DNA from 2 places in the Vibrio sp. AH4 genome. Region 1 is predicted to be linked to the other one. Evidence: riboswitches for the same ligand, from Rfam matches in the RefSeq annotation. Region 1 holds a riboswitch; the other holds the start of a gene.
What was found. A riboswitch is a leader RNA that binds a small molecule or an ion and turns the genes downstream of it on or off. The one in region 1 is predicted to bind thiamine pyrophosphate.
Positions count from the first base shown of each region.

Region 1 (7,439 bases):
GCTGATACCGCCCAAGAGTTCATATCGACGGCGGTGTTTGGCACCTCGATGTCGGCTCATCACATCCTGGGGCTGAAGTCGGTCCCAAGGGTATGGCTGTTCGCCATTTAAAGTGGTACGCGAGCTGGGTTTAGAACGTCGTGAGACAGTTCGGTCCCTATCTGCCGTGGGCGTTGGAAGATTGAAGGGGGCTGCTCCTAGTACGAGAGGACCGGAGTGGACGAACCTCTGGTGTTCGGGTTGTGTCGCCAGACGCATTGCCCGGTAGCTAAGTTCGGAATCGATAACCGCTGAAAGCATCTAAGCGGGAAGCGAGCCCTGAGATGAGTCTTCCCTGACAGTTTAACTGTCCTAAAGGGTTGTTCGAGACTAGAACGTTGATAGGCAGGGTGTGTAAGCGTTGTGAGGCGTTGAGCTAACCTGTACTAATTGCCCGTGAGGCTTAACCATACAACACCCAAGGGGTTTTGTAGTGGACTCAGAGCTGAGCGCATAAGAATGTGTGTGAGAACGAAAACAGCTTTCCAGATTTTAAAATTTTGCTTGGCGACCATAGCGTTTTGGACCCACCTGATTCCATCCCGAACTCAGAAGTGAAACGAAACAGCGTCGATGGTAGTGTGGGGTTTCCCCATGTGAGAGTAGAACATCGCCAGGCTTTAATTTAGCACCAAGCGCTAACCAATGCGGAGCGGTAGTTCAGTTGGTTAGAATACCGGCCTGTCACGCCGGGGGTCGCGGGTTCGAGTCCCGTCCGCTCCGCCACTTATTCGAGCTTAGGCTCAAAGATCTACAGGGGTGTAGCTCCAATTGGCAGAGCAGCGGATTCCAAATCCGCGTGTTGGGAGTTCGAATCTCTCCACCCCTGCCATATATATAACCTCAGCAGAAATGCTGAGGTTTTTTCTATCTGTAATTTTTTAAATTTTGTAAGCTAATCACTCAATAAGTGATGCATGTAACTTTTAATAATTTTTACTCTTCCCTACCTTTTCCCTTGTTCCCCTTTGATTAAATTTATTGTTTTGCTGAAATTTCGCGCTTTATTTTGATGAATGTTTAAAATGGTACCTCTAATAAGGAGGATGAACATGCCATTATCTATGTTGGGGTTTATAGCTTTGGGTGGTGCGATAGGGGCTTGTGCTCGCTTTTTGGTCTCAGAAGTGTGCATTACTCTTTTTGGCCGCGGCTTTCCTATTGGCACGTTGACCGTGAATGTGTTTGGTTCATTCGTGATGGGGGTTTTAATTGCTTGTGTTGAAAATGAGTGGTTGAGTCCTTACCCTTGGAAACAAGTGATTGGGCTTGGTTTTCTTGGCGCGTTGACGACGTTTTCGACATTCTCGATGGATAATGTACTTTTAATGCAGCAAGGCGCCTTTTTTAAGATGGGGGCGAATGTGTTGCTCAACGTGGTTTTAAGTATTTCGGCGGCTTGGCTTGGGTTCTACTGGTTAATAAAAAGTTGATGAATGAAACCGCTATTTTACTTGGTTAACTAATAACCTTTATCTATAATGCTTCCACTTGTCGGAGTGCCATTGGGCTGAGACCGTTTATTCGGGATCCGTTGAACCTGATCAGGTTAATACCTGCGAAGGGAACAAGAGAAGACTCTCTTAGATGTCCTATTTCTTTTGGGCATTCTACTTGTCTACTCATCTCTCATAGCATCTTTCCGTCAAGCATTTCTCCCTCATGATTAAAAAGGAAATGCTATGTCGAATCGTAAGCAAGCAAGACTGGAAGCCAAGCGTTTTATTGATACTCTTTCAGTTGAACCCTATCCAAACTCTCAAAAGACCTATCTTGTAGGCTCGCGTACGGATATATGTGTTCCAGTACGTAAAATTACTCTCAGCGATACTTTGGTCGGTGGAAGTAAAGAGGCGCCGATTTTTGAGCCTAATGAGCCGATTTATGTTTACGATACCTCGGGTGTTTATACTGATCCTGAGCATGATATCGATCTCTATAACGGACTCCCTAAACATAGAGAATCATGGATCGAAGAGCGTCAGGATACACAGTTCCTGCCTAGTATGAGCTCTGATTTTGCACGTGAACGTTTGGCCGATGAAACGCTTGATGAACTGCGTTATGGCCATTTGCCACGCATCAGACAGGCTCAAAATCAGCGCTGTGTTACTCAGTTACATTATGCTCGACGAGGTATCATTACTCCTGAAATGGAATTCGTGGCTCTGAGAGAAAACTCTCGTCGTCTATCTTATCAAGACCCGAATTTGACTCAGCAACATGCTGGACAGAATTTTGGGGCGCACCTTCCTGATTTAATTACCCCTGAATTTGTACGCAATGAGGTTGCGCAGGGAAGGGCGATTATTCCATGTAATATCAACCATCCAGAATCGGAGCCCATGATTATTGGCCGTAATTTCTTGGTTAAGGTGAATGCTAATATTGGGAATTCTTCTGTTAGCTCCTCTATTGAAGAAGAAGTAGAAAAGCTAGTGTGGGCGACTCGCTGGGGTGCCGATACTGTGATGGACCTTTCTACAGGGCGGAATATTCATGAAACCCGCGAGTGGATTTTGCGTAATAGCCCTGTGCCAATTGGTACTGTGCCTATGTATCAAGCGCTAGAGAAAGTGAACGGAATTGCAGAGAACCTTAATTGGGAAGTGATGCGTGACACTTTGCTTGAACAAGCAGAACAAGGGGTTGATTACTTTACCATCCATGCAGGGTTATTACTGCGTTATGTGCCGATGACGGCCAAGCGTGTGACTGGCATTGTCTCTCGTGGTGGTTCTATTATTGCCAAATGGTGCCTTTCTCACCACCAAGAGAACTTTCTCTATACCCATTTTCGTGAAATCTGTGAGATATGTGCGCAATATGATGTCGCGCTTTCTTTAGGGGATGGACTTCGTCCCGGTTCAATAGCCGATGCTAACGATGAAGCACAGTTTTCTGAATTACGTACGTTGGGTGAATTAACTAAAATCGCATGGGAATACGATGTTCAAGTCATGATTGAAGGCCCAGGGCATGTGCCTATGCATTTAGTTAAGGCGAATATGGATGAGCAACTGAAACATTGTCATGAAGCGCCATTCTATACATTAGGCCCGCTGACCACCGATATTGCACCAGGCTATGATCACATTACTTCTGGTATTGGTGCCGCAATGATTGGTTGGTTTGGTTGTGCCATGCTCTGTTATGTCACGCCTAAAGAACACCTTGGGTTACCAAATAAAGAAGATGTGAAAACGGGGCTGATTACTTACAAGCTCGCGGCTCACGCTGCTGATTTGGCTAAAGGACACCCAGGTGCACAAATTCGCGATAATGCATTGTCGAAAGCACGTTTCGAGTTCCGTTGGGAAGACCAATTTAATTTAGCCTTAGACCCAGTCACTGCTCGTGCCTTTCATGATGAAACCCTACCTCAAGAATCTGGCAAAATCGCTCACTTCTGCTCTATGTGCGGCCCAAAATTCTGCTCTATGAAAATCTCACAAGAGGTGAGGGATTATGCGAATAACCAGCAAGCAGCGGACATTTCTGTAATTAAAGTGACGGAGCCCGATCAAGTCGCGCAAAAAGGCATGCAAGAAAAGTCACGAGAATTCTTAGCTTCAGGCGCACAGATCTATCATCCACTAGTGAAAGATCTGGTTGAGGAGTGATTATGACTCGACTGGTCTTTCCCCGTGGTTGCGCTGAATGGATTGGACGCGTGCAATATGTTTTGTTGCAAGCCAAAGAGCAAGGATTCGACATTCAAAATATCAGCCTAGATGTTGCTACTAGTGATTGTTTTGTTTTAGAAGCGAAATCCACTTTGCGAATTGGTTGTGACTTGTGCCCTAGTGAGGGCACTTCTGAGCCGTTGGATTATTACTTGCAATACTTATCTGAGCATCGAGATATTGAGGCTCGCTGTAAGGTAAAAATCGGCCTTCGCTCTCACAATGACTATGGTATGGATGAATGGCAAGTTGAGGGAAACTGTTGTCAGTGTATTACTTACCCATATCCATTACTTATATCTAATTGTCAATTAGATCAGCATGTTGCTTGGCTTTTGGCTCTGTTGGCATTGGGTTTTTCTATTGAAGATGCCTTGTGCGTTGCGCGTGCTGCTGTGTCTCAGAAACAGGGTGTTTCACGTGAAACGTGGCCGACAAGTCTGGAATTTTTTCCCTCCGTCTATTCAGGCTCAGAATTACAGTCAACGAAAGGATTTCCAGCTATAGATAAAACTCTATTCACACTTTATCCGGTCGTCGATGATGTGAGTTGGATTGAATTGCTACTTAAATTAGGTGTTAAAACCGTTCAGCTGCGCATAAAAGATCCGGCGCGAGTGGATTTGGAAACGCAAATTGTTCGAGCAATAGATCTAGGTCGAAAATACAACGCACAGGTTTTTATCAATGATTACTGGCAGATCGCCATTAAACATCATGCCTATGGTGTACACCTTGGGCAAGAAGATCTCAGCACGGCTAATTTAGCGGAGCTAGCTCAAGCAGGCCTAAGACTTGGCCTCTCCACGCATGGGTATTATGAACTACTTAACGTGGCATGTTTACAGCCGAGTTATATTGCTCTTGGCCATATTTTTCCTACCACAACCAAGCAAATGCCTTCTAAACCACAAGGGTTAGTACGCTTAGCAGCTTACCAAGGATTAGCGGATCAGCTTTCTTATCATGGGCAGAAAGGAATGCCTACCGTGGCTATTGGTGGTATTGACCACTCAAATATTGAGGAAGTCCTGCGCTGTGGAGTGACTTCGGCTGCGGTCGTGCGAGCTATCACCCAATCCGTCAATCCAGCTTTTGCTGTGCATCAATTGATGTTTGCTTTCAGTGGGCAGAAAGAAAGTGAGCTTAGAAAACAAGCGAGGTCTTACAGCATGGAATGGGAGGCGAGCAATGTTGAGTGATCCACAATTTATCCGCTATCAGCGCCAGATTAGTCTTGCCGAAGTGCAAGAAAATGGCCAACAAAAATTAATCAACGCACGTGTTTTGATCGTTGGTTGTGGTGGGCTAGGTAATGTTGTTGCGTCTTATCTAGTGGGTGCTGGTATTGGGCAAGTGATAATTGCCGATGGTGATGCGTTGGAAGTACACAACCTGCATCGCCAGATCTGTTATCGCGAGGAGCAACTAGGTAGCAATAAAGCAGAAGCACTGGCACACCACTTGAGATCTTTGAATTCTGATGTTCGTGTACGGACGGTCGCTCGACGCCTAGATGAGACTATTCTAGGTCTGGAGATTGGAAATGTAGATATGGTTATTGATTGCAGCGATAACTTACCCACCCGCCATATGATCAACCGAGTGTGTTTCTCTGCTCAAGTTCCATTGGTGAGTGGAGCTGCAATTGGTTGGGAAGGGCATCTGATGGCCTTTGACCATTCGCATGATTCGCCTTGTTATCACTGTGTTGTTCCCGATATAGCTGATAGGCAGAGTTGCAGTGAGCAAGGTGTTATTGGGCCTGTAGTTGGGATGATCGGTAACGGGCAGGCTCTTCTTGCACTGCATTTCTTGCTCGATAAGACACTCTTCCCAGCAGGCCAATTGATACGTTTTGATGGCAAGCAGCTGAGTTGGCAGACGCTTCAACTCCATCAAGATAAGGCTTGCCCTGTGTGCAGAGTGGTATCAATGGAGGAAGTGACATGTCAGTAACGATTTATCTTAATCAGCAAGCCATTGAGCTCATTGCATCTAGTTCTTTGCAACAGCTACACAGTCAGCTAAATCTGCCTGCACAAGGTTGTGTGTTTAGCATTAATGGGCATGTTGTTCCCAAGAGTGAGTGGGAGCAAACCATGTTGAGTTCGGGTGATCAAATTTCCTTATTCCAAGCGATAGCAGGAGGCTAGTTATCAGATGCTTAACATTGCAGATAAGACATTCAATTCGAGATTGTTAACCGGCACTGGGAAGTTCTCCAATCGACACGTAATGGCTAAAGCACTGGCTGCTTCTGGTTCAGAGCTGGTCACTATGGCGTTAAAGCGAATTGATTTGGCCCAGCGAAATGATGATATTCTTGCTCCGCTATTGGATATGAAGATGAATTTGTTGCCGAACACATCGGGTGCAAAAAATGCGGCAGATGCAGTTTATGCAGCGAAACTCGCGCGAGAGGCGTTAGGCACGAATTGGTTGAAATTGGAAATTCACCCTGACCCCAAATATTTGATGCCCGATCCCATCGAAACGTTGTTAGCGGCTGAGCAGTTAGTGAAGTTGGGGTTTACGGTTTTACCTTACTGTCATGCAGACCCTGTGTTATGTAAAAGATTGGAAGAGGTTGGCTGTGCGGCGATAATGCCACTGGGTTCTCCCATCGGCAGCAATCAAGGCCTAGCATCGAAAACATTCCTCGAAATCATCATAGATCAAGCAAATGTACCCATTATCGTTGACGCAGGAATTGGCTCACCATCGGATGCGGCGCTGGCGATGGAATTGGGTGCGGATGCTGTATTGGTTAACACTGCTATTGCGGCAGCGAGGGATCCCATTGCCATGGCTCGGGCATTTAAGCTTGCCGTCGAGGCGGGGAGAATCGCGTATGAGTCAGGTATGCCATCCAGAGTGAAAGCGGCAGCTGCTTCGAGTCCGTTAACTGGATTTTTGGATTTCGTATCATGAGTTTCATGCAGCATTTTCAACAATTGGACTGGGATGATTGTCGCCTCTCTATCTACGCAAAAAATTCGCGAGATGTTGAACTGGCTTTGTCTTCTCGAAAGAGGTCGTTAGAGGATTTTAAAGCTCTGATTTCTCCTGCCGCTGAGCCTTATCTGGAGGCTATGGCTCAAGCTGCTTATCAAGCGACTCGACAGCGATTTGGTAATACCATGTCGATGTATATACCTCTCTATCTTTCTAATCTTTGCTCTAATTCGTGTACCTACTGTGGTTTTTCGATGGATAACCGCATCAAGAGAAAGACGCTGAATTTGGATGATGTGGAGCGTGAAATCGTTGCGATTAAAATGATGGGTTTTGATAACGTCTTACTGGTTACTGGAGAGCACGAAACTAAAGTTGGAATCGAATATTTTCGCCAAGTACTGCCTATCATCAAGAAGGCTTTCAACTACGTTGCAATGGAAGTTCAGCCATTGCAGCAAGAAGAGTATGAACAGTTAATCGGGCTTGGGTTGGATGCCGTGATGGTTTATCAGGAAACGTATCATCCATCAACCTATGCTCAGCATCATCTACGTGGCAATAAAACCAATTTCCAGTATCGGCTTGAAACTCCCGATCGGTTAGCAAAAGCGGGGATCGACAAAATTGGTATTGGTGCGCTAATCGGTTTAGAAGATTGGCGAACGGATTGCTTTTTTGTTGCTGCTCATCTGGACTATTTAGAGCGTCATTACTGGAAAACGCGCTACTCGATTTCATTTCCTCGGTTACGAC
Region 1 is NZ_JALAIV010000001.1:914,014-921,452, reverse strand. Features, by position in the region: rRNA gene MKA69_RS04375 (23S ribosomal RNA) at 1-450, shown strand, start outside; rRNA gene rrf (5S ribosomal RNA) at 543-658, shown strand; tRNA gene MKA69_RS04365 (tRNA-Asp) at 689-765, shown strand; tRNA gene MKA69_RS04360 (tRNA-Trp) at 795-871, shown strand; gene crcB (fluoride efflux transporter CrcB) at 1,092-1,472, shown strand; TPP riboswitch at 1,525-1,623, shown strand; gene thiC (phosphomethylpyrimidine synthase ThiC) at 1,722-3,662, shown strand; gene MKA69_RS04345 (thiamine phosphate synthase) at 3,665-4,927, shown strand; gene MKA69_RS04340 (HesA/MoeB/ThiF family protein) at 4,917-5,684, shown strand; gene thiS (sulfur carrier protein ThiS) at 5,675-5,881, shown strand; gene MKA69_RS04330 (thiazole synthase) at 5,889-6,659, shown strand; gene thiH (2-iminoacetate synthase ThiH) at 6,656-7,439, shown strand, end outside.

Region 2 (7,439 bases), 1.3 Mb from region 1:
CAATTGGTCTACGTTTGTCACCTAGCGAATTAACGCTATATTTACATAAATCGGGGTCACTTATAATTACAAAACTATCATGAACTCATCCATTCTTAGTAAATTGCTGCTGACATTAATTACCGTGTTTGCCTTAGTTTTGGCAGGCTCAACCTCCTACCAATATTGGCAGCAAAAAGATCTCATTCATTCCGTGTTAAGTGAGCAACTACACGATAAAGCCAGTAACTACTTTGATAGTTTGAACATGATGATGCTCACTGGCACCATGGCGCAAAAGGAAACCTTGCGCCAAAAAGCCTTGGCTCAAGATGGCATCGAACAAGTCAGGGTGATCCGCGCAGAAACTGTGAACAAACTTTATGGCCCAGGAATGCCAGAGCAAAAGCCACAAGATGCCATCGATCAACGCGCCCTCGCCGGTGAAACGGTAATCGAACCTTATTCTGGCGATTGGGGGAATGGGATCGTGGTAGCTTTGCCCATGAAATCCAGTGAGAACTATCGCGGAACGAACTGTGTGGCTTGCCACATGGCTCCGGAAGGTGAAGTGCTTGGGGTGATCCGCCTTGAGTTTAACCTTAATCATTTAACCCAGATGGTCAACCACCGAACACTCATTGGCATAAGTATTATGTCGGTAATCGCCTTGTTCGGCTTTATGGTCACCCTGTTTTTTATGCGCCGTATTCTTATCCTGCCGCTACAAAAAATCTCCACATTCATGTGTGATGTGAGTAAGAGTAAAGATCTGTCTCATCGTTTAGCTAATGACCGAAAAGATGAACTCGGGCAACTCGCGGTATCTATCAACTCACTGATGGATACCGTGTCAGACAGCTTGCAACAAGTGCAAGAAACGTCCCATTCCGTTGCTGACTCGGCTAAAAAGCTCACGAATGTGGCGCAAGTCACCGATCAGGCAGCCAATAATCAGCAAAAAGAAACCTCTGAAGTACAACTCAACATTACCGACATGCAAGCCAAACAGCAGCAAGTCGAATTTGCCACCGAAGAAGCCTCTAAATTGGTCAATCACACCACTAACATTGTTCAGCAAAGTGCCAAACAAGCTCATGTCGCGAGTGAAGATATTAAAAATCTGGTGGGCGATATTGAATCGGTTAAACAACGTATTGTGGACTTGAACAATCAAACAACCCAAGTCTCCTCCATCCTTGGCGTCATTAAAGGCATTGCCGAACAAACTAACCTACTGGCTCTGAATGCAGCCATTGAAGCGGCCCGCGCAGGCGAGCAAGGCCGAGGTTTTGCTGTGGTTGCCGATGAAGTCCGCCATTTAGCATCACGCACAGCGGAGGCGACTGGCAACATTGAAAACATTATTTCCGGCTTCCAACGTGATAGCCAAGCCTCTCTCAATTCGGTTGATACGGTGTGTTCGCATGCTCACCAACGTTCAACAGAAATTGAAGAACTCTCTAAAGTCATGACCAATGTGGTCACTGAAATGCAACAAGTGCTCAATCACGCGATGGGGATTCAAGAACAAACCAAGCGCACGACAGAAGTCAGCCATGAAATTCAAAATAAAGTGGACGTGATTACTCATCATGCCGATGACACTTCCCATTCAGCCAGCGAAACGCGTGAGATCAGTATCGATCTTGAACATTTGTCGCAGCAATTGGAGTCACTGCTCAATCAATTTACTTTGATTAGCAAGAATTCTGCGCGGAAACCACATTAAAGGTTGAAGCTGGCAAATTGACAGGTAATATGTTCCGTTGAATCTGTAAAACTCTCTACAACCCAATGTTTCGTCTATTTTTTGCGCAACGATTGCTGCAAATGACATTGGGGTGTCTTTTATCTCAACGGAGACTGTAATAAACATGACTTACGCGCCTGTAAATGACGTACTAAGCGGCAAGCTCGCAGTAGACAGTGAAGTCACTGTTCGCGGCTGGGTTCGCACACGTCGTGATTCCAAAGCTGGAATTTCGTTTCTTGCCATCTATGACGGCTCTTGTTTCAACCCGATTCAGGCCGTGGTTCCTAATAATCTGAATAATTACGACAATGAAATCCTGAAGCTAACGACAGGTTGCTCTGTTGAAGTAACGGGTACCATTGTTGAGTCTCCAGCATCTGGTCAAGCGTTTGAACTGGCTGCAACTGCGGTAAAAGTGGTGGGTTGGGTTGAAGATGCCGACACTTACCCAATGGCGAAAACTCGTCATTCTATCGAATATCTGCGTGAAGTGGCTCACCTGCGTCCACGTACTAACGTGATCGGTGCCGTTGCACGTGTTCGTAACTGTTTGGCACAAGCGATTCACCGTTTCTACCATGAACAAGGTTACTTCTGGGTTTCAGCACCTCTTATCACCGCTTCTGATGCAGAAGGCGCAGGTGAAATGTTCCGCGTTTCAACGCTGGATATGGAAAACCTGCCACGCACTGACGCAGGCAAAGTGGATTACAACCAAGACTTCTTTGGTAAAGAAACATTCCTTACGGTATCAGGCCAGCTCAACGCGGAAGCGTATGCTTGCGCGATCAGCAAAGTGTACACTTTCGGCCCAACGTTCCGTGCTGAAAACTCAAATACCAGCCGTCACTTGGCGGAATTCTGGATGGTTGAACCTGAAGTCGCATTCGCGGATCTGAACACCGTAGCAAAACTGGCTGAAGACATGCTGAAGTATGTGTTCAAAGCGGTACTGGCTGAGCGTCGTGACGATCTTGAGTTCTTTAACGATCGTATCAACAACGAAGTGATTGCCCGTCTTGAACAGTTTGTAGATTCAGATTTCGCACAAGTGGATTACACCGATGCGATCGAAATTCTGAAAAACTGTGGCAAAACGTTTGAGTTCCCAGTTGAGTGGGGTATCGACTTGGCTTCTGAGCACGAGCGTTTCCTTGCTGAAGAACACTTCAAAGCACCGGTTATCGTGAAGAACTATCCAAAAGACATCAAAGCGTTCTACATGCGTATGAACGAAGATGGCAAAACTGTTGCGGCGATGGACGTATTAGCTCCGGGCATTGGTGAAATCATTGGTGGTTCACAACGTGAAGAGCGTTTGGATGTTCTCGATGCACGTATGCGTGAATTTGGTATCGACCCTGAGCACATGGATTGGTATCGCGACCTGCGCCGTTACGGCACCGTGCCACATGCGGGCTTTGGTCTGGGCTTCGAGCGCCTTGTATCCTACGTTACAGGTATGGGCAACGTGCGTGATGTGATCCCATTCCCACGTACACCTCGCAGCGCAAGCTTCTAATTCCGCTCTGTTGAATGTAAAAACCGTCACCTACGAGACGGTTTTTTTATACCCCAAATTCACTGTTCTTGGCGTTTATCCATTTGCAGCCGATAAAAATGGTGAATCGGACCATACCCTTGGCCAATTTTGAGTTGATCAGCATGCAAGATCGCCTGATGGATATACTGCTTTGCTTTCTCAACCGCCTCTTTCAACGCATAACCTTGCGCAAGATAGGAGGCGATCGCCGATGAGAGTGAACACCCCGTACCATGTGTGTTTTGGGTGGCAATGCGTGGCGCGTGGAAAGGGCAGATATCGTTCGCTTCGATCAGCAAATCATCACTGTCCCTTTGCTGATGATTATGCCCCCCTTTGAGCAAGACGGCTTGAGCGTCTAACTGACTTAGTGCAGCAATGCCCTGCTGTGGATTTTGTTGCCATTCTTGCTCTGTCATCCCCACTAAAACAGCCGCTTCCGGTAGATTAGGCGTGATGATACTAGCAAGTGGCAACAGCTCATTTTTTAAGGTGATCACGGCATCTTCTGCGAGTAGATGATGCCCGCTGGTTGAAACCATCACCGGATCGAGCACAACCCATTGGGGTTGATATTGACGCAATTTTTTGGCAACCAGAGTGATGATTTGGGCATCCGCCAACATGCCAATTTTTACCGCCAAGACAGGAATATCACAGAAAATCGCCTCCAATTGCTGCTCAATAATCTCTAGAGGTAGAGGAAATACCGCTGAAACACCTTGCGTATTTTGCGCAGTAATCGCGGTAATCACCGAGCAAGCATAGCTTCCAGTTGCGGAAATGGCTTTGATGTCGGCTTGAATGCCCGCCCCCCCGCCGCTGTCTGAACCGGCAATGGTGAGTACAATCGGTGTTTGAAGAGAAGAATTTGATGGCATAAAGGCTCCTGTGAAAAACAGGAACTGATCCCAAACCGCAGATGAATGGTAAGACAATACGAGCTGTTGAGGATAGTTCCCTACGTCAGTCCTAACTGAATCAGGTTCAACGGGTCTCGCTGCGCGATCTCAGCCCTTAGGGCTCCCCGACTATGAGTGGCATCTTAACAGCATTTAATGCGGTGGACAGCGATTATTTCTCACTTTCAATAAAGTCGAGATCGCGCCACATTTCATCTAATTCCGCTTCAGAAGGCATTTCACTGTGCTCGATTTGGCGAATCACTCGACACGGGTTCCCCACTGCAACGCAATCCGGCGGTATATCTTTGGTTACTACACTTCCGGCACCAATCACACTACGCGCACCAATGGTAACGCCATCAAGCACGATCGCGCCCGCGCCAAGCCACACGCTATCTTCAATCACAATCGGGTTACCTGCTGCAATCGGTAACACACGCTGTGCAAGATCAAGTGGATGCCCAACGGTACTGATCACCACATTCGGTCCCATCTGCACATATTCACCAATCGTCACTGGGGCAATATCCAAAATGGTGACGTTAGTGTTTAAGAAACCACCACACTTGAAATGGATGTTATGCCCTAAATCGCAGAAAAACGGTGGCACAATCGTCACTCCGTTTGCGGAGCCCAATAGCGAATTTAATATCGCTTGCCGCTCAGTATGCTGTGCAGGACGCGAATGGTTGAAGTCATACAGCTTCTCTTTGACCTGCGTTTGATAGGTTATCAAATCTCGGTTTATCGGTAACTGAACTGAAAAATCCCTTAAATCACGACTCATGGGCTTCCTTACGTCTGTGCAACACTCTGACCATAAACACTCCCCTCCAATAGGCAAACTTCGTTGCATAAAGGTTGAGAGTGAAATAACACAATCCATTCGATCAGCATGAAAAATCCAGAACTCTCACTCTCGCGAGATCGGATAGTCATTGTTCTTCTGCGGTTATTGAGGCCTTTCTGACTATTGAAGAAACATCTACCGCTATCGCTGCCCATTTTAAAGACTAAGCTCTGAGAGATATTGCACGCTGCGAGTAGCAAACCCACTCGACTGAAAATTTCATACGTAATAATCCCAACACACGCTGAATTTTCCCCTTCCCTGTCATCTGGTCAGTCTAAAGACAAACCACCGGCATCGCCCTAAGCTGAAAAGCTTGGGGCATTTACATCACAAAATGACCGGCTATTCCCAATTCCTCAGCCAAGTAAAAATTTTTCGATATTTTCTTTCAGGTACTGTTGTCACAAGAATTCGAGGAAGGTATAAATACGATAAATTTAATGAGTTCAATCATTCCTTCCCACCCCTAACTTGACATGGATGTGCTTTATGTTCGAAAAAGTCGTTGCCGCCCCCGCAGACCCAATTCTTGGTTTAACTGAAGAGTTCAAAAAAGATCCCCGTACCGACAAAATTAACCTCGGTGTTGGTATTTATAAGAATGAAGCGGGAGAAACCCCTGTTCTTGCTACCGTAAAGAAAGCAGAGGCAGCCTTACTTGAATCAGAGAAAACCAAATCTTATCTCACGATTGAAGGGACTGCGGAGTACGGTTTAGCAGTACAAAAACTGTTGTTCGGCGCGAATTCTGACATAGTGACTCAAAAACTAGCGAAAACGGCACAAGCTCCTGGTGGTACAGGTGCTCTGCGTGTCGCTGGCGAATTTATTAAACGTCAATTAGGTGATGTGAAGGTTTGGATCAGCAACCCAACATGGGCGAACCACCATGGTGTGTTCAACGCGGCTGGTTTAGAAACAACGCAATACGCTTACTACGATGCCGAAGCCAAAGACAAAAACTTTGCTGCTATGTTGGCAGATTTAGAGCAAGCAGCGAAAGGTGATGTGGTCCTTCTGCACGGATGTTGTCACAACCCAACAGGCATCGACCCAACGGAGCAAGAGTGGGAAGTGTTGGCGAAATTGGTGGCAGATAAAGGTCTGCTTCCTCTGTTTGACTTTGCCTACCAAGGCTTTGCAACAGGTGTGGAAGAGGATGCGGCAGGTCTGCGTACTTTTGCCAAATACAACTCTGAAATTTTGGTTGCCAGCTCATTTTCAAAGAACTTTGGTCTGTACAACGAGCGTGTAGGTGCTTTCACTCTGGTTGCACCTTCAACCGCGGTTGCAGAAACGGCATTCTCACAAGTCAAAGCCATTATCCGCTCTATCTATTCAAACCCACCCGCTCACGGCGCTGCAGTGGTCACTTATATTCTCAATAATCCTGCGCTACGTGCTGAATGGGAAGCTGAAGTGGCTGAAATGCGTGAACGTATTCAAGAGATGCGCGTGCTGTTCGTCAACACATTGAAAGAGGTGGGTGTAGACGCGGACTTTAGCTTTATCGAGCGCCAAAACGGCATGTTCTCTTTCTCTGGTCTAAATAAAGAACAAGTCGCACGTTTGAAATCCGAATTGGGTATCTACATTGTAGGCTCAGGCCGTATCAGCGTTGCCGGCATGACCAAATCAAACATGCTGCCACTGTGCAAAGGCATTGCTGCGGTGATGTAGTTTCGCCACCGTGCTCATTCTAAAAACCGGCTGAAATAGCCGGTTTTTTTGTTTTGGGTGTTACGCTTTGTCTGACCTATCTTTATAAATTCCCAAACAATCCCCCCTCAGATTAGACCTCACACAGTAAAGTGAGGTAGCATGGTCAACCCAAACCGCCAAAAACATCGCGCAACAGATGTTTGTAACGAGAGGAGCCATCATGGACGCCGAGTTAATCGAGATTCAACAGTTTCTGCAACAGCATCCCCCTTTTGATGCCCTGCCTTCTGATCTGTTACCCACCATCGCTCAACAAATTGAAATTGCCTATTTTCGTAAAGACACGCCCATTATCGGACACAAACAAGCCATTAGTGATTTGTATTTGATTCGTAGTGGTGCGGTCGAAGTCTATCGCCGTCATGGTGAGCTCTATAACCGGCTGACTGAAGGCAGTCTATTTGGACAAATGGGACTACTAACTCGTAACCAAGTGTCCTTCGCGGTCTCGGCAATTGAAGATACCTTGCTATATTGCATTCCAGAAGATCTCTTTCACCGGCTGCATCAAGAGTTCGACAGCTTCGCCGATTTCGTTGAGGTCGAACAATCGGTGCGTTTACGCCAAACGGTTAAGAAACAAAAAGAGCAAAACGATCTCATCACCAGCAAAGTCAAGCGGTTATTAACTCACCCAGCCCCAACCATAGATAAAAATGCTTCGATCCAGCAAGCTGCGTT
Region 2 is NZ_JALAIV010000001.1:2,184,857-2,192,295, reverse strand. Features, by position in the region: gene MKA69_RS10285 (methyl-accepting chemotaxis protein) at 80-1,711, shown strand; gene asnS (asparagine--tRNA ligase) at 1,857-3,257, shown strand; gene thiD (bifunctional hydroxymethylpyrimidine kinase/phosphomethylpyrimidine kinase) at 3,317-4,159, opposite strand; TPP riboswitch at 4,220-4,318, opposite strand; gene MKA69_RS10270 (sugar O-acetyltransferase) at 4,353-4,970, opposite strand; gene MKA69_RS10265 (amino acid aminotransferase) at 5,526-6,716, shown strand; gene MKA69_RS10260 (cyclic nucleotide-binding/CBS domain-containing protein) at 6,919-7,439, shown strand, end outside.
Region 2: it holds a riboswitch for thiamine pyrophosphate, as region 1 does, so the genes downstream of both, thiD (bifunctional hydroxymethylpyrimidine kinase/phosphomethylpyrimidine kinase) here and thiC (phosphomethylpyrimidine synthase ThiC) in region 1, are expected to answer to the same signal.